Regions from separate parts of the Turicibacter sanguinis genome, predicted to be linked through region 2. Evidence: riboswitches for the same ligand, from Rfam matches in the RefSeq annotation. Region 2 holds a riboswitch; each other region holds the start of a gene.

What was found. Region 2 has a riboswitch for S-adenosylmethionine ahead of HLK68_RS09130 (methionine ABC transporter ATP-binding protein). Riboswitches for the same ligand answer to the same signal wherever they lie in the genome.
Region 1: another riboswitch for S-adenosylmethionine. It lies ahead of metK (methionine adenosyltransferase); the one in region 2 lies ahead of HLK68_RS09130 (methionine ABC transporter ATP-binding protein).
Region 3: another riboswitch for S-adenosylmethionine. It lies ahead of HLK68_RS04435 (methionine ABC transporter ATP-binding protein); the one in region 2 lies ahead of HLK68_RS09130 (methionine ABC transporter ATP-binding protein).

What each region holds. Positions count from the first base shown of each region.
Region 1 is NZ_CP053187.1:1,368,280-1,374,931, forward strand. Features, by position in the region: gene HLK68_RS06710 (glycosyltransferase family 39 protein) at 1-459, shown strand, start outside; gene HLK68_RS06715 (glycosyltransferase family 2 protein) at 514-1,464, shown strand; gene HLK68_RS06720 (DNA recombination protein RmuC) at 1,531-2,712, shown strand; SAM riboswitch class I at 2,790-2,890, shown strand; gene metK (methionine adenosyltransferase) at 3,232-4,422, shown strand; gene HLK68_RS06730 (diacylglycerol/lipid kinase family protein) at 4,545-5,435, shown strand; gene HLK68_RS06735 (N-acetylglucosaminidase) at 5,595-6,652, shown strand, end outside.
Region 2 is NZ_CP053187.1:1,887,310-1,893,961, reverse strand. Features, by position in the region: gene HLK68_RS09145 (M20 family metallopeptidase) at 1-1,044, opposite strand, end outside; gene HLK68_RS09140 (MetQ/NlpA family ABC transporter substrate-binding protein) at 1,064-1,873, opposite strand; gene HLK68_RS09135 (methionine ABC transporter permease) at 1,901-2,581, opposite strand; gene HLK68_RS09130 (methionine ABC transporter ATP-binding protein) at 2,565-3,608, opposite strand; SAM riboswitch class I at 3,701-3,802, opposite strand; SAM riboswitch class I at 3,880-3,981, opposite strand; gene HLK68_RS09125 (DUF6320 domain-containing protein) at 4,049-4,711, opposite strand; gene HLK68_RS09120 (hypothetical protein) at 4,695-5,990, opposite strand; gene HLK68_RS09115 (cysteine peptidase family C39 domain-containing protein) at 6,414-6,652, shown strand, end outside.
Region 3 is NZ_CP053187.1:902,190-908,841, reverse strand. Features, by position in the region: gene HLK68_RS04455 (alanine/glycine:cation symporter family protein) at 1-141, opposite strand, end outside; gene HLK68_RS04450 (leucyl aminopeptidase) at 253-1,713, opposite strand; gene HLK68_RS04445 (MetQ/NlpA family ABC transporter substrate-binding protein) at 1,887-2,750, opposite strand; gene HLK68_RS04440 (methionine ABC transporter permease) at 2,868-3,536, opposite strand; gene HLK68_RS04435 (methionine ABC transporter ATP-binding protein) at 3,533-4,549, opposite strand; SAM riboswitch class I at 4,656-4,757, opposite strand; gene HLK68_RS04430 (manganese efflux pump MntP) at 5,013-5,639, shown strand; gene pflB (formate C-acetyltransferase) at 5,928-6,652, shown strand, end outside.

The DNA.
Region 1 (6,652 bases), 520 kb from region 2:
TCAAATGATGAGATTCAAGCACAACACATTCGTCTAATGAAGGAACGATTAGAAGCTTTTGGAGTGGGTGGATTTATCAACCATTTGAATTCTAAGTTGAATTTTACGTGGTCAGATGGAACATATTTTGCTCCAGAGAAATTAAAGCGTGAGCCAATTGTTACAAATAATTATCAAGATTATATTTTTGGGGATAAAAACCTACCATACTTATATTTAAGTCAAATGGTTCATGTTGTAATTTTATTTTTAATGTGGTTAAGTAGTATCCGTATTTTAAAAGATAAACTATGTTTTGAAAGTGTTATGACGATATCGGTATTTGGAGTGATGTTATTTCTATTAATTTGGGAAACTCGCTCTAGGTATCTAATGATTTATTTACCGGTCTTTGTTGTATTAGCCAGTTATGGATTTGGTGAGTTTACACAGATGATTCAAAAAATAAAGCGTCAATAAATTTGTAAATTTATGATATAATTAAGTATCAAATTATTTTAGGTGGTGGACTTAATGGGGAAGCTGATTTCCATTATTGTACCGTGTTACAATGAACAAGAAACAGTTGAACGTTTTTATGAAGAAATTATAAAAGTAACGAATGAAATTAATGGATATGAATTTGAATTTGTTTATGTGAATGATGGTTCAAAAGATCAGACAGTCCCATTAATTAAAGCGTTGCGTGAAAAAGATGAGCGTGTTTGCTTAATTGATTTTTCTCGTAACTTTGGAAAAGAAGCAGCGATGCTTGCAGGAATGGAATATGCTCGTGGAGAAGCCGTCGTTATTATGGATGTTGATTTACAGGATCCACCGGAGCTTTTACCTAAAATGGTTAAGCTTTACGAAGATGGATATGAAAATATTTATACACGACGTCGTAATCGTGATGGAGAGCCACCTATTCGTAGTTTCTTTGCCAATATGTTTTATAAAGTGATTAATCGCATGAGTGACGTTGAAATCATTGACGGAGCTCGTGATTATCGTTTGTTAAGTCGTCGTGCAGTTGATGATTTAATTAGTTTAAAAGAGTCAAATCGTTTCTCAAAAGGATTATTCCAATGGGTTGGATATCAATCGATTTGTCTAGAGTTTGATCACGTTGAACGTGTTGCGGGTGAAACAAAGTGGAGTTTCATGAAACTTGTTAACTATGCAATTGAAGGAATCACAGCATTTTCAAATGCGCCTCTTCGTTTTGCAACTTATACAGGAGTTTTAGTGGCGTTTGTGGCATTTGCATATTTACTATACATTTTCTTTAATACAGCGATCAATGGAAACCCAACGGCAGGTTGGTCATCAATGGTTTGTATCATGTTATTCTTAGGAGGAGTACAGTTAATCTTCTTAGGAGTCATTGGAGAGTATATTGGTCGCATTTATAATGAGGTTAAGGGACGTCCTAATTATATTGTGAAAGATTATTTTGGTGAGAAAAAAGAACTTGAAGATTAATTCTTCAAGTTCTTTTCTTTTATATGGTAAAATAATGTTAATAAATGGGTGAAGTGAGGGATATTAGTGACGGTAGTTTATATTTTATTAATTGTGGTTATTTTTTTATTACTGTTAATTTTAATCAGACAAAATTTATATACAAGAAGTCGTCAAAATCCACAGTTAGATTTGCAGGTGAAACAATTGCTTGAGGAGCAACAACGAATGGAGAAGCGACTTCAGGATGCTAATTTTCAGTTAAGTGGGAGTTTTAATCAGGCGAATGAGCGAGTGCTTGAGCGTTATGGACAGTTTGAGCGGGTGATGCGAGATCAATTGAATCAGCATACGTCTTTGGTGAATCAACAATTACAGAGTGATTTTTCGAAGTTAAATGAACGGATTGAGTTTAATTTGCTGCGTATTAATGATAAGGTAAATGAGAGGCTAGATCAGTCATTTAATAAGACGAATGAGACATTTCAAAATATTTTGGTTCGTTTAGCAAAGATTGATGAAGCACAGAAAAAGATTGAAAGTTTATCAACGGACATTGTATCACTACAAAATCTGTTATCAGATAAAAAAAGTCGAGGAACGTTTGGTGAGGTGCAACTTTATCAAATTATGGCAGCTGTTTTCGGTGAAAAGAATGATCGTATTTATGAAACTCAGTATAAGTTATCAAATGGAACTATTGTAGATGCCATGCTTCATGCTCCACTTCCAATGGGGGATTTACCGATTGACTCGAAGTTTCCACTTGAAAATTATCAACGTATGATGGATCGAACTTTAGGGGAGGTAGAGCGTCAACTAGCAGAGAAACAGTTCAAACAAGATGTTAAGAAACATATTGATGATATTTTCAATAAATATGTGACACCGCAGGAAACTTCAGATCAGGCTGTGATGTTTTTACCAGCAGAGGCAATTTTTGCTGAGATTAATGCCTATCACCCAGATTTAGTAGCTTATTCGCAACGTAAAAGAGTATGGCTTGTGTCACCTACAACTTTTATGTCAACACTGACAACGATTCAAGTGATTTTAAATAATTTAGAACGGGATCAACATGCTTTAATTATTCAACAGGAGTTGAATAAATTAGGGGATGAATTCAAGCGTTATAAAGAGCGATGGGATAAGTTGAGTAAGCATATTGATAGTGTGTCGAAAGATGTTAAAGAAATCCATATTACAACTGAGAAAATTGGGACTCGCTTCGATGCTATTTCAAATGTTGAACTTGATTTTACAGAATAAGTCGCTAATATTTGACAAATAAATAAAAAGGCTTTATAATAGATAAGAATTAAATTTAATAAAATTACAATAATATACTCTTATTAAGAGCGATGGAGGCATAGGGGCCTATGAAGTCGCGGCAACCTCTGAAATTGAAAGGTGCCGACCCAAGCGAGTTTAACTCGAGCAATAAGAGGGTTTGAATCTACCTATTCAAGTCCGCTTATAGCGGGCTTTTTTTGTTAGCTCATCTTTCCGGCTTTGTCGGAATAGATGAACTATACATCTGCGTTTTTTGCAGATGTTATCCATTAGTGCTATTAGTGTGTATTCACTGTATTTGTGAATACACATAAAATCTATAATTAGACAAACTTTACATCGCGAAGGCGATGTAACAACCATTGTTAGAATATAATTTAGTGGAAAATAGGATTAGATTCAAGTTAATTGCAAAAATTAACGGCCCGAAGCATGATTTTATATCTAAAGCTTAATAATATAGAGTATTAATGTGAATTGAAGGAGGATATTATAGTGTCAGAACGTCGTTTATTTACATCAGAATCAGTAACAGAAGGTCATCCAGATAAAATTGCTGATCAGATTTCAGATTCAATTTTAGATGCGATCTTAGCCAAAGATCCAATGGCACGTGTTGCTTGTGAAACATCGGTAACAACTGGATTAGTGTTAGTGTTTGGGGAAATTACAACGTCTTCGTATGTTGATATTCAAAAAACAGTCCGTGAAACAATTCGTCAAATTGGTTATGATCGTGCAAAATATGGATTTGACGCAGATACATGTGCTGTGTTAACTGCAATTGACGAACAATCGGCTGATATTGCGATGGGTGTTGACCAAGCGTTAGAAGCTCGTACTGGTTCAATGAGTGATGAAGAAATCGAAGCAATCGGAGCAGGAGACCAAGGTTTAATGTTCGGGTTTGCTACAAATGAAACAGAAGAATTTATGCCATTACCAATCTCGTTAGCTCATAAATTAGCACGTCGTTTAACTGAAGTTCGTAAAAATGGAACATTAGACTATTTACGTCCAGATGGAAAAACTCAAGTAACAGTTGAATATGATGAAGCTTTAAAACCAGTAGCTATTGATACTGTATTATTATCGACTCAACATTCACCAGAAGTAACTCATGAGCAAATCGAAGCAGATATCAAAAAATATGTATTTGATGAAGTATTACCACAAGAATTAGTAACTGAAAATACTCGTTATTTAGTTAATCCAACAGGACGTTTTGTAATCGGTGGACCTCATGGAGATGCAGGATTAACAGGACGTAAAATTATTGTTGATACTTACGGAGGATATGCCCGTCATGGTGGTGGAGCATTCTCAGGTAAAGATGCAACAAAAGTAGACCGCTCTGCTGCATATGCTGCACGTTATGTGGCGAAGAACTTAGTTGCTGCAGGGTATGCAGATAAAATTGAGATTCAATTATCATATGCAATTGGAGTCGCACAGCCTACTTCAATTATGGTTGATACATTCGGTACAGGGAAAACTACGAATGCTAAAATCGTCGAAGTAATTCGTCAAAACTTTGATTTACGCCCAGCGGGAATCATTCAAATGTTAGATTTAAGACGCCCAATCTATAAACAAACAGCTGCATATGGACATTTCGGACGTACTGATGTAGATTTACCATGGGAACGCTTAGATAAAGTAGAAGCGTTAAAAGCTTCACTTTAATATTAAATAGATGTATAATAATAGCCTGATTTTTTTACAAAAAATCAGGTTTTTATTATGTGAGAGAGTGCTATAATATACTATGCTATAAAACTTTAAATTTTTGAAAGGAAGTGCCTAGTGTGCTAAAAAAACTGTTACTTATAATCAATCCGACGTCAGGTCGTGGGATGATCAAGGATTACCTTTTATCGATTGTCACTCAGTTTAGTTTAGCTGGATATGAAGTGACAGTTTATCCAACGAAAGCTAAGCATGATGCTGTGAGTAAAATGAAAGTCGCTCGAAGTTATGATTTGGTTATCGCAAGTGGTGGGGATGGAACGTTGAACGAAGTAATCACTGGCTTAATTGAAGCAAATGGGAATACTCCGATTGGTTATATTCCAACAGGGACAACTAATGATTTTGCATCAACACTTGGTATTCCTAAAAATGTTCCAAAAGCACTTGAACTCTGTTTAAATGGGAAACCAATGCCAATTGATATCGGGATGTTTAATGAGCGTTATTTTATGTATGTTGCTGCATTTGGGGCTTTTACAGACGTAGCTTATGAAACACCACAACCGCGCAAAAATATGCTCGGGGGACTTGCTTATTTAATTGAAGGATTAATGAAACTTCCAACGATTCAATCTTATCAGTGTAAAATTTATCATCGTGAGGGTTTTATTGAGGGAGATTATATTTTTGGAATGATTTCAAATTCGGATTCTGTAGCAGGGATTAAAAATGCATTTGGAAATCAAGCGGATTTAAATGATGGACTATTTGAGGTAACATTAATTCGAGCTCCTAAAAATTTGATTGATATTCATCGTATTTTAACCGACTTTTTAAATCGAACATATGATCCTGAATACGTGGTAACATTTAAAACAGATCGAATTACAGTTGAGAGTGAACAGGACGTGAAATGGACGCTTGATGGTGAAGATGGTGGAAGTATGAAACATGCTACCATTAAAAGTCTTCAACGACGTGTTCAGATTTTAAGTAAAGGTGAATAAAAAAAGAATTCAAGTATACTTGAATTCTTTTTTTATTACTAAATTTCTTATTATATACAAAAGAGTGTCAAAATATTCTTTTTATCTATGTTTTAATGACAAAAATGTATAAATTATTTATAATTAAAGGAGCTATGTATTGGAGAAGGAGTTGTGAAAATGAATCGAAAGCGGGGCAAGAAGGAAGTCTTAAAGGGAACATTAGCAATCGGATTATTAATAAATCAGTTTAGTAGCTTTGGGGCGATTGTTAATGCTACGGTATATGAGTCAGAAGTAGAAAATAATTCAGATATTGTTCAAGAATCAATTGATTCAAGTCAAGACGATCTACCAGATTTAGATGGAAACTTATCTAATGAAAGTACTGAAAATGAAGAGATTCAGAATCCGGGGGACGGTTTACCTGAAGAAATTCCAAATGACGAAGAATTCGGAGAAACTGAAGATGTAGAATTAGAGATTCCTAAAGTAGAAGAAGATTTAGATAGCGCTGATGGATCAGAAGAAAGCAAGAGTCCAGAAGAGCAAATTGAGGAAGAATTACTTGAAGAAACTGCTTCAATTAATTTAGAAGATGATGGTTTATTCTCCATTGAAAGTCGAAGTTCTGGAAGTGGATTAGTTCAGCTATGGCAAGTTGTTCCTGATGGACAGCAATCAAAAGAAGGTAAGACTACTTCAGAAATTATGAAGGCATTACAATGTAAGCCCAATCATAATTTATATCCATCTGGTGGACAATCTGAACATAATACATATGTAAACTCTTGTTATGTAGATGATGCGTTATATTTAGGAGAAGATACGAATTATTATTATATTTATTTATCTGGATATGAAGGGAAGGTTCCTAAATCTGAATCTCATTGGTTTGAATTAGATTTAAATAATGATGGGACAAAGGTAAAGTATGAAATTCAGACAGTTGCTTATTATATTCCAGGCGGAACAACAATGTATAGTTTACAAGAAAAAACTGAACCATTAGATGTTCCAGAGTTGAATTATTATGATCAATACTTAGATAAATATAATGATATAAATGAACGAGGAATTACTACTTTTAGTACGTCAACAGTTCAATCACCATCTTATTATGCCAATGAAAATGGAACGTTAGTTCATTATCTAACGAGTAATGTAACAAAGGCTAATAGTTATTCAAAAGTGATTGTTGGAAAAGCACCATCTTGGATGAGTTCTAATGTTAAATA
Region 2 (6,652 bases):
TGCCTGCTTAAATTCCTCAGTATGAGTCACTACCTCAGAGTCACAGATTTTTACAGATGGATGAATCGTTGGAATGACATGACTGACATTCCCAGCATCGGTTGAACCTTTTGATTCATTAGGATTGATGTCCTCTACAATCAATCCCACTTCAGTTGCAATCTTTTTAAATAATTCATTAAATAAGGGATACACAATTAAATCTTCCACAATATTTTGATACGTATTATATTTCACCTCACACCCTGTACTCAATGCCGCACCTTTCGCTATTTGAATGACCTTATTCGTGATTTCTTCACAGGTTGCAATCGTATTGGCACGAACATAAAATCTCGCTTTCGTATACTCTGGAATAATATTAGGTGCATCTCCTCCGTGTGTAATAATTCCATGAATTCTAACATCAGATGTTACATGTTGTCTTAAAGCATTCACCCCACTAAAAAATAAAATCATGGCATCTAATGCATTAATTCCTTTCTCCGGACATCCTGCTGCATGAGCGGGACGTCCAAAGAATTCAAACTCAATGGGATGATTGGCTAAAGAGCTAGTTGTTATTGCTGTTTTATTACCTGGATGAATCATCATACAAGCATCTACATCATCAAACAATCCCGCTCTAACAAACGAAGCTTTCGCACTCCCATTATTTCCACCTTCTTCAGCCGGTGTCCCAAAAACAATGACTTCTCCTCCAGTTAATTCTAATAAAGGTGCTAAACTGCAAGCAGCTAATACACTACTTACCCCAATAATATTATGACCACATCCATGCCCAAGTCCCGCTAAAGCATCATACTCAGCTAAAAAACCAATCACCGGACCAGGTTTTTTAGCAATATATCGTGACACAAATCCTGTTTCATGCCCCGCAATATTTGTCTTTACATCAAATCCTCTTTCTTTTAAAACATTCGTTAACAACTCACACGCAAAATATTCCTCGTTTGCAATTTCAGGATGTTCATGGATTTGATGACTCAGGTTGATAAAATAAGCTTCTTGTTCCTTTATAAATTGACGAATTTGATTTTCCATACGTTCTCTCTCCTATTCACTAAAATGCTGGAATCGATGCCCCTTTGTATTCTTCTTCTATAGCTTTTTTAGTTTCTTCCGTTTGATAGACTTCCACTAAACGTTTTAATGCTTCTTTATCCTGATCCTCTGTCCGAACCGCAATGATATTGTAGTAATTTACAACCGTTTCACTTTCTGTATTCTCAACATAAATCGAATCATCAAGTGGTGATAAGCCAGCTTGAACAGCGACCCCATTATTAATGACTGCGACTGCCACATCCTCAAATGAACGCGGTAATTGTTGAGCAACTAATTCAACGATTTCTAACTTTTTAGGATTGGCAATGATATCTTTCACCGTTGGCGTAATCCCCACTCCTTCTTTTAATGTAATTAAACCTGCATCTTGAAGTAATAATAGAGCTCGACCACCATTTGAAGCATCATTTGGAATTGACACTTTATCTCCCTCTTGTAATTGTGCTACATCCGTTAATTGCGATGAGTAAATTCCCATTGGGGCTAAAACGGTATATCCAATTGATGTTAGATCTAAGTTATGATTGCTTTTAAATTCTTCAAAAAATGCGATTGTTTGAAAAGCATTCGCATCAATTTCTCCATCGGCTAGTGCGGTATTTGGTAAGTTATAATCACTAAAAGTCACAAACTCAAGGATAATCCCTTCTTCTGCAAGACGACTTTGAACACTTTTCCAAATGGAATTAACTTCGCCATTAATTCCTAACTTAATAACCGAATCACTTCCCACTTCATTACCACATGCAACTAATAAAAATCCTAAACAAACTGACATTACTAACCCTAATAATTTTCTTTTCATGATCAATTCCTCCTAATATGATTTATTTTAATGACTGAGTTTCCGTTGGAGCCATTCCCCGGCACTTTGAACTAGTGACACTAACACAAGTAAAACGACAACAGTCACAAACATGATGTCTCCTTTAAAATATTGATAACCATAACGGATGGCAAAATCTCCAAGACCACCTCCACCAACACTTCCAGCAATAGCTGAAAATCCAATCAAACTTACGATCGTAATCGTGAGTGCATATATGATATTTGGTAATCCTTCTTTTAACAAGACACGATAGATAATTTCAAATGGACTCGATCCCATCGCTTTTGCTGCTTCAATTACCCCATCATCAACATTTAACAGTGCCGACTCAACTTGTCTCGCTACAAACGGTGTCGTCCCCACAATTAACGGAACTAAAGCCCCTTTTAACCCAATCGTTGTGCCAACAATCCACTTCGTAAATGGCATAATAAACGCAAGCAAGATAATGAAAGGAATGGATCTCAAAACATTCATTAATTTTCCGATGATATAATAGACCCATTTATTTTCAACCAAATGATTTTGCCTTGTCACCACTAAAACAACCCCAATTGGCAATCCAATCATCGTTGCAAAAATCCCCGATATACTAACCATTAATAACGTTTCGTTAAGTGCTTTTAATAAATCAGGAAAATACTCGACCACATTTGGACAAATTTGATTAAAGAACTCGACCATCACTTAACACCTCCACTTTAATCTGATTATCATTTAAATACTGTAGTGCCTGACTCATCAATTTCTCATCGCCATGTAAACTGACAATTAGATGCCCAATGGGCGTTTTTTGTATCATCTCCACACTTCCAAATAAAATACTCGCCTCAATATCAAACAACTTTGAAATATTAGAAATAAAGGCTTTACCTGTCTGTTGTCCAACAAATGAAATCTTCACAAGTTTTTCAAGTTTTGTTAATTCTTCAAACGAACCTCTCGACTCTAATAACTCAAAAATCCGTTCATCCTGAAATACATTGGCCACAAAATCCTTTGTAATAGTTGCTTTAGGATTTGAAAAAACATCAACTATAGGTCCTACTTCAACAATTTCACCTTCTTCCATCACCGCCACTTGATGACAAATATCTTTAACAACCTCCATTTGATGCGTAATCAATACCATCGTAATTCCTAACCGTTCATTAATTTCTTTTAACAACCTAAGAATCGATTTAGTCGTTTGAGGATCAAGAGCTGATGTCGCCTCATCACAAAGCAACACTTCTGGATCATTTGCCAATGCCCGAGCAATTGCCACACGTTGTTTTTGACCCCCACTCAACTGATTAGGGTAGACATTAGCCTTTTCCTCTAATCCAACAAGCTTTAATAAACGATCAACCTTCTCCTTTATTTCATCACGATTCAATCCTTGACCTTTTAGCGGATAAGCAATATTTTCATAAACATTACGTGATTTCATGAGATTAAAATGTTGAAAAATCATTCCGATTTTTCGTCTAGCCTCTCTTAATTGCTTCGCATTCAATTGCCCCAGAACCAAATTATTAATCAACACTTCTCCCTCTGTTGGAATTTCTAAATAATTCAAGCATCTGATTAACGTACTTTTTCCTGCTCCACTATACCCAATGATTCCAAGGATTTCACCTCTATTCACCCTTAAATTTATATTTTGTAAAGCTTTAACCACTTGCCCTTGACTTTCAAAGTTCTTACTTACCTGTCTTAACTCAATCATCTTCTATCTCCCTCCTTGTCAGTTGAAATAAAAAAACGGACCCCTTATCAAAAGCTGGGGTCCGTCTCATTAGAGTCCTCTAATAAACAATCCCCTCATCTCCCAGAATCAATCTGTCGGATTTAGCACCGTGTACAACTGTACCGGTTGCTGAAGCTTCATAGGGCCTGTCCCTCCACTTCTCTTGATAAGGTTTTATATTTAATTAATAAAAAAACTAAGTCATCCTTCAAAAATTTGAAGAACGCTTAGTCTAACTTACAACTCGCGCTCCTCATCTGCCAGAATTAATCTGTCGGATTTAGCACCGTGTACGACTGTACCGGTTGCTGAAGCTTCATAGGGCCTGTCCCTCCACTTCTCTTGATAAGGAATCCATTTTTATTTCTTTTTTAACTTACGGATACTATACCATCCATTTTATGGAATGTAAAGTCTTTTTAATAATGAAATTTCTTTTTTATTTCATGAATCAGTTTACGATCAGCAAACATAAACATCCCAACACACGTTATTAAGGCGTAATATCCTGCAACCACTGCAACCGCTGGAAAACTAATTAACTCAAAATAAACGAGCATTAATAAAAACAATCCAATACCGCCAAGCAGTAACTGATAACTTGCAAAATCTGTAAAACGCTTTGGTCTTAAAATAATTAACAATGTAAAGACAGATGTTCCTGCCATCAGTGCCAATGGAAACACAAAATTCAATGACCACCCTTGATAGCCAAGTAAATAATCTAAAATAACGGCAAATACAGTTCCACCAAAGACATGCGTCAAAATATTTGGTCCAATATTTTTTTTCACTCTTAAGCCAATAATAACACTCACTGACAAATATAAAGTAGAACACACAATAATAAAGACCCAATTCCAATTAAAATCATGAAAAATTCCGATGATAAAAGAATACGAAATAATCACCATGGCCATAAATACAATCAGTTTACGAATCGGCACGCGACGTTTCTTTGCAAATCGGGATGGATAATCTCGAACCACTTCAATTTCAACTAAGTCCAATATTTCCCCACATAAAGGACATCTTTTCAATTCATTTTCTACATTCATTTGACATTTAGAACAATATCTCATTATTTATTTCCTCGTTACATGAAATTGTAATTTCAACTTTCTGATCTTTTAAAAATCTAAAGAAGAATCGTTGAATATCAGTTTCTTCTAATGATGATGTAAAACTAACGACTAACGTCTCCTTAAATGAACAAACCCCACAACGAATTCGTTGATGTGGTGTCACCGGAAGCATGACGCGTACTTGATCGACATACTGTGAAATTTCATCTAAAAAGACAATACGCCCAAGATTCGATAACGTGGTTGTCACCCCTTGATCGGCCTTTAAATAAATTTGTCTCATCACCGTATTTTTGATAAACAGTGGAGCAAAACGGATGGCTAAATTTTCTTGAGCACTCACATTATCTTTAATTTTATGCGTCACAACTTGTTGATCTTGCCCCTCAATTAATTGAATGGATACCTGCTTTAAAATATCTTCAAAACTCATCTCCTCTAAAACATTAACCGATACCGTCACATTAGAAAAGAAATTACGCACAGTATTTGACTCAAAACGGGCTCTTAAATCAAATGGAATTGTCACCGTAATTGGTCGCTTATTCTTTGTGAATTTCTCATTTTCCATATAAATCGAATAAATTAATAAAGAAGATAAAAAACAAGACATACTAACGCCATATTGTTTTGATAATTTAACAATCTGTTTTGCTGGCATCATTCCATGAATCACTTTTAATTCTTGAGGACGTTTTTTAATTCCTAGTATTTTATATGCTTTAGAAGTCGTTGGAATAACTTTTCCATCTCGATCCGACACAACTTTTAAAAAACTGTCCTCATCCATTGCACGTTGAGATTGTTGGTCACTCATTAACTGTAAATGTTGATTGACTGAATTAGGATAAACTCTTTTTAAATATTGATACAATAGAACCTGTAAAAACTGTAATGCGCCTGCTCCATCAGCCAAAGCATGAAAAACTTCTAGATGCATCATGTTTTCATAATAGGTGACATTAAATAAATAACCATTATTAGTGTACTTCGTCATTTTTGAACATGGATACGTAAACTCTTTACGAACTCTTGGTTTTTGAATATTCATATCAAAGTAGTACCAAAAAATTCCCATCCTTAGACGTACACTAAATGATGGCATTTCAAGAAGTGCCCCCACGACAGCTTCTGATAAGTAATCCGCTTGAATTGGTTCTGTCATTTTGACCGAAATTCGGAATACATTTGTTGCCTTTGTACTCGATACGAGTGAATATAACTTCGCCACATTATCAAGCTTACTCCAATAAAATGCTTGGTAATTATCATTCATCTACCATCGTCCTTACTTTTTAAATCTACATCGCAAAAATCAATGCTTTATAGCTAATCATACAATAACTAAGATTATAAATCTACCAATTCAATTAAAACAATTTTACTTTTTTTACTTCTTTTTATTCATCTCTTGAGATGAAACTTCTCCATTTGTAGAACAAAAATAATAATCTAAATGTTTACTTATATAAATTGTAAAAAATTATGAATTTTTTAAATAAAAATGATTGATTTATCCTTAAAAATCGTTTAATATATGATTAATGAGCAATAAAACGTTAATAAATTAGCTATTCCCCCTCTCTTTTGTTTCGATGATTCTCATCTAAACATTTTATTTTTGCTCAAAAAGTTTATAAATACTAAACATAATGTTGAATAAAATTACGAAAATCAAAATTTGAAAGGATGATTACTTTTGAAAAAAATTTCATTATTAACTTTAATTATGGCATTAGGGGTGATGACAGGATGCCAAAATCAAAATGAAATACCTGCCATTGAACCACTTGAAGAGGAGGCAGTTAAAACCGTTTCTGAGACAGTTAAATTAAAACCAGATTTTATTGAGGGAGAAGATTACGATGAATTGGGGGGAGCAGATTCTTATAACTTTTTAGGTGATAACGCTACTTCACGATTTTATGTTAATCCCGA
Region 3 (6,652 bases), 990 kb from region 2:
TGTTTTTTTGGTTAAACATTTAATCATTTCCTTAAATCGAAATTGTGCCCCTCTATAATAAAAAGTAAAAATTAAGCTTACGATTAACAAAGTGGGAATTGCTAAGTAAGACCAAATAATGTGTTCTATTTCTTTTATCATATAAGTCCCCCATCTTTTTTTCCATCCTTGTTAACTATCTTATTTATCAACTTAAGAAATTATGTATTAAAAAAACGTAGGAATTCATAAGTAATTCCTACGTTTTAATGATTAAGCTTGTAGTTCTAATAATTTAGCAATGGTACGAACCATAACCCCAGTTCCACCTTTTGGTCCTAAGTCATGAGCTGCCTTTGTATCAGCAGTTCCTGCGATGTCTAAGTGAATCCATGGTGTTTCTTCAACGAATTCTTTTAAGAAAGCAGCCGCCATAATTGCTCCTGGTTTTCCAATTGGTGCATTATTTAAGTCGGCAACATCACTGGAACGTAATGCTTTTTGATCACGTGGATGAAGTGGCATTTGCCAAACGTATTCGTTTGTTAATTCTGCTGCTTTTAAGAATTGATTATAGAAGGTTTGGTTATTTGTGAAGGCACCTGTTGTATCCGTTCCTAAAGCTGCGATAATAGCTCCCGTTAAAGTGGCTAAATCGATAATTTTACTAGCTCCTAAATGTTTAGCAAATGTAATTCCATCTGCTAAGATTAAACGACCTTCAGCATCTGTATTGGTTACCTCAACTGTTTTTCCATTCATCGTTTTAATAACATCACCTGGTTTAATTGCATTACCGCTAATCATGTTATCTGTTGAAGGGATAACTAATAGTAAGTTAACGGGTAGGTTTAAGCGGACAGCTACTTGGAATGCTCCAAATGCTGAAGCAGCTCCCCCCATATCAGATTTCATATTTTCCATTCCAGCGCGTGGTTTTAAACAATATCCCCCTGTATCAAATGTTAAACCTTTACCGACTAAAGCTGTAATGTTTTCAAAACGAGGTGTTCCTTGATATTTAGCAACAATCATTTTTGGAGGTTCAACAGAACCTTGATTTACACCAAGAATTCCTCCCATTCCTAATTGCTCCATTTCTTCTTTTTCAACAATACGAACTTCAAGGTTATGTTCGTTTGCGAACGTTGCAACAGCATTTGCTAAATTAGTTGCTGTTAATTTATTTCCTGGTTCATTTAATAATTGACGAGCACTATTTGTTGCTTCTCCGTAGATAATACCGCGCTTTAAATCTGCTTCAATTGAACATTCACTATGAATGTAGAACTTGACTGGAGTTTTTACTTTTTCTTCTGTTTTATATGTTTCCATCTTATAAGTTGCAAGTGTAATAGCTTCACCACAAATCGTTGCTAACTCATTGATTGAGGTTTGTTTGCTATCAAATGTTTCAAGTAGGATTGTTACATCATCTTTTGCTATTTTTGCAACTTGTCCGATTACTTGGCGGCACTTCTCAGTATTAAAGTCTGTTGATTTTCCTAAACCAACGATATAAACTTTTTTGCTTTCAATTTGTCCAAGTGGATAAATTGGTGTAATCTCTTTGAAAGTAGTAGGAATTAATTTTTCTTCTAAAGAAGCAGATAAACGTTTATTTAACGCCTTATCTAATTGCAAGAATAATGGATGTGTCGTATCGCTAAATACACCAACTACTAAATTTGTTTTTTCATTTTTAAAATTTACTGTTGATTTAAATTGAATCATGTTTCTCACCCTTTCATTTGTCATTATTATAACATAGTTAAAAGTTTCCAGTTTGAAAAAAGCTTATATTTTATACTTTTTCTCATTTTTAGGATAGAATTTTTTTTTACTTTCATTCTAAATCTATTATATTTATTAAAAAATGACTCTCGTTATGAGAGCCATTTGATTCACTATTCAGATACAGGGACAACTGCTCCTTCGTAAGTATCAATAATGAATTGTTGAACTTCTTCAGAGTGTAACACTTTAACTAATGTTTGAATTGCTTCATTATTTTCATTTCCGCTCTTAACTGCAACGATGTTCACATATGGTGACTGTGATCCTTCCATTACGATAGCATCATTCATTGGATTCAATCCACCATCAAGCGCGTAGTTTGTATTAATTAAAACAGCATCACCTTCTTCAGCATTATAAACTTGAACTAGTAATCCTGGATCGATATCTGTTTGGAATTTTAAGTTTTTAGGATTTTCAATGATATTTTCTACAGTTGCTTTGCTAACTTCAACAGAATCATCTAATTTGATTAAGCCTTCTGTTTGTAATAATCCTAGCATACGTCCGTGATCAGCAACTGAATTACTCATGATGATTGTTGCTCCTTCTGGCAATTCATCTAATGATGTATATTTTTTAGAATAAACTCCAATAGGTTCGATATGAATTCCACCCGCATTTACAAGGTTTGTTCCATGCTCAACATTGAATTCTTCTAAATAAGGAATGTGTTGGAAGTAGTTTGCATCTAATTCTCCATTTTCCACCGTTGTATTAGGTAAAACATAGTCTTGGAATACTGTAATATCAAGCTCGATTCCTTCTTCTAATAATAATGGAGCAGCAAACTCTAATATTTCAGCATGAGGGACCGCAGATGCTCCAATAGATAACTTTGTCGTTTCTGCAGGTTTTACTTCCTCAGTTTCTGGCGCTTCTGGTGTAGAAGTTTCTGGTTTTGTGTCATTTTGGCAACCAACTAATGTTAGGGCTGCAGCAAAGCTTAATAAACCTAAAGATAATTTTTTCATATTTAATTCTCCTCCTTGGATTTTGTTTTTATCGTGTTCCCCCACGATTCCTATATAAATCTCAATTTCGTGAAAAATTAAGGATTTATCTAATAGTTACTTAACGTCAGATTTCTTTTAACGTTTATCGATTTTTTTAGTAATAAAATCTCCGAGCATTTGGATGGTAAAGACAATAATTAAAATGATGACTGTCGCTACAAATACAACATCCATGCGATTACGCTGGAATCCATCAAGATAGGCCAAATTACCAAGCCCTCCTGCTCCGATTACACCGGCCATTGCTGTGTAACCAACAAGAGAAATCGTTGTGACAGTAATACCAGATACTAATGCAGGTAAGCTTTCAGGAATTAAAACTTTCCAAATAATTGTCCATATTGAAGCTCCCATTGCGACTGAAGCTTCGATAACTCCTTTATCGATTTCGCGAAGAGCGATTTCTACTAATCGACCATAGAATGGTGCTGCTCCAATAATTAGAGCAGGAAGTGCAGCATTCGGACCTAACATACTTCCGACTAACCATTTTGTGAATGGAAGTAACAAAATAATTAAGATAACGAATGGAATTGATCGGAATATATTGACGAAAGCAGATAAAATACGATTAATCCATTTATTTTCAAGTAACTGATTAGGTCCTGTTAAGAATAAGATTAATCCGATGATAAGACCTAATAAGAAAACACAAATACAAGCAATTAGTGACATATATAGTGTTTCAGTTGTGGCATCAAACATTTTATCAAAGCGTACATTCGGTAGTAATGATGAAATCATCGTGCCATCACCTCAATTTCTACTCCTGCCTCTTTTAAATAATTAAGTGCAGAATTAATATCATTTCCTGTTAGTTGAACGTAAAGTGATCCATAACCACCATCTTGTGTTTGAACAACTTTCCCGTGAATAATATTAATATCAACATCATATTGTCGAATAACGTTTGTGATAAATGGTTTTTCAGCATTTCCTTGGAAGTATTTTAATAAAACAATTTTTCCATCAGGGAATTGTTTTGATAGGGTATCTAACGTATTAAGTGATTCGTCTTCATTGACAACTTGCTTTACAAATCGTTTAGTAACGGAGTGACTTGGGGTTCTAAAGACAGTTAAGACATCACCTTGTTCGATGATACGACCATTTTCCATAATGGCAACATGGTGACAGATTTTTTGAATGACATGCATTTCATGTGTAATTAGAACGATAGTTAAATTGTATTTTCTATTAATTGTGACTAATAAGTCTAGGATTTCGTCTGTTGTTTGTGGATCGAGGGCTGATGTAGCCTCATCACACAGTAAAACTTTTGGGTTATTTGCCAACGCTCTAGCGATTCCGACACGTTGCTTTTGACCTCCACTTAATTGGGAAGGGTAGTTATTTTCTTTCCCGCTTAATCCAACTAATTGAATTAATTCTAGTACACGAGGTTTGATTTCATTTTTCTTAACGCCAGCAATTTCAAGAGAAAAGGCGATATTTTCATAAACAGTTCGAGACCAAAGTAGGTTAAAGTGTTGAAATACCATTCCGATTTGTTGACGTGCTAAGCGAAGTTCTTTAGCAGATACCTTAGTTAGATCTTTTCCGTCAATTGTAACGGTCCCGTCGGTTGGTCGTTCGAGTAAGTTTAACATTCTGATTAATGTACTTTTTCCAGCACCACTGTAGCCGATAATTCCGAAGATTTCTCCCTTTTTAATCTCTAGATTAACAGAATCAACTGCTGTTACTTGGCCGGATGAAGTTTGGAATACTTTTTTAACTTGATCAAGGATAATCATATTCTCTCCCCTTTCCTTAGATAAGTCATTTAACATTGATACAAAAAAACCTTCCTACTTAGATAAGTAGAAAGGTGGACTACATTTGCATGTAATGTCACACTTTCTCTCATCTGTCAGATAAAAATCTGCAGGAATTGGCACCGTATCATTAATTGATGGTTGCCGGGCATCACAGGGCCTGTCCCTCCGCCGCTCTTGATAAGAGTTTGTGTATCTGTATAAAATTTTAGTTTGTTGTGACTTAATACTTATTATAAGGCGTTTAGTTTAAAAGTCAATCTATTTTTTCCATTTTTTAACTTATACAGAAATACATATATATAAGGTAAGAAATTAAAAAATATTTTTTTGTTTAGCGTTCCTAATTTTTTATACAATATTTAATAATTCTAGATTAATTTTAAAATAGGTATATTAAATGAGGTAAATAGATAAGATGTAGGAGCAAGGAAGATTAGAGATGGGGGAGATTTTATTGAATGATTACATTATTGTTATTATTACAATGTCAGTAGCGTTGGCAATGGATGCTTTTGCTGTTTCAATAACACTCGGAATGGATGGAGCTACAAGTTCAATAAGACAGCGCTTGAAGGTAGCGACAAGCTTTGGATTTTTTCAAGGATTATTATTTATTTTAGGAATTATCTCGCTGACAATCGTAAGTGGAAATATTACAACTTATAATCAATATATTGCAGGTGTTATTTTAATCATTTTGGGGTCAAGAATGATTAAAGAAACATTTGAAGAAGAACCAGATAATTGTCCGTATCCGATTTGCCAACAAAAAAAGTGTAGTCAGGTTAAGTGTTTACGAACTGGAAAAACAAATAAAATCACGTTTAGATTATTAGTGATGTTTGGTATTGCGACAAGTATCGATGCGTTAGCTGCTGGAATTACGTATGGACTAATTTATGAGCAGATTATGTTAGCTGTCATTTGCATTTCAGGTGTTGCCTTTCTTTTATCTTATATGGGAGCAACCTTTGGTAGAAAATTAGGTCATATAATTGGAAATAAAGCTAATATATTTGGTGGAATATTAATTGTTATATTAGGAATAAAATCTATATTGTCCTAATATAAAACTTCTTTAGGATGTATCTTAAAGAAGTTTTTTTAGGTGGATAAAAATGTCACAATAAAATTTCAAAATATTAGAGCATATAAGTTGATTTTTTCCATTATCGGCAATATAATAGACAATGTAAAAGATATATACGTTATAACGTTTATGGGGATAGTTAAATGTTATGATGCTATGCAAACCCTTTACAAAATGAGGCTATCTGTTATAAAATCAAAGTGCAGTAACAGGTATTCGAAATTTCAGAGAGAGGTTCAAATTGGACCACAAGGAGGAATTATCATGGAAGCTTGGCAAGGCTTTAAAGGTGAAAACTGGAAAGAAAAAATTGATGTGCGTGACTTTATCAATCAAAACATTACTGTTTATGAGGGTGACGATTCATTCTTAGCAGGACCAACAGAAGCAACAACAAAATTATGGGATCAAGTAATGGAATTATCTAAAGCTGAACGTGAGGCTGGTGGAGTTCTTGATTTAGATACTAAAATCGTATCAACTATTACTTCTCATGAACCAGGATACTTAAATAAAGAGTTAGAAACAATCGTTGGTTTCCAAACTGATAAACCATTCAAACGTTCTTTACAACCATTTGGTGGAATTCGTATGGCTGAAAAAGCTGCTGAATCTTATGGATTCCATGTAGATCCAGAAGTATCTCACATTTTCACTGAATACCGTAAAACTCATAACCAAGGTGTATTCGATGCTTATACTCCAGAAATCCGTGCTGCTCGTAAATCAGGTGTTATCACAGGATTACCAGATGCTTATGGACGTGGACGTATTATCGGGGACTACCGTCGTGTAGCTTTATACGGAATCGACCGTTTAATGGCTGAAAAATTAAATGATCATAACAATACATCTCGTATCATGGACGAAGAAACTATTCGTTTACGTGAAGAGATTTCAGAACAATACCGTGCGTTAAAAGAATTAAAAGAAATGGCTGCGAAACATGGTTTCGATATTTCTAAACCAGCTACAACAGCTAAAGAAGC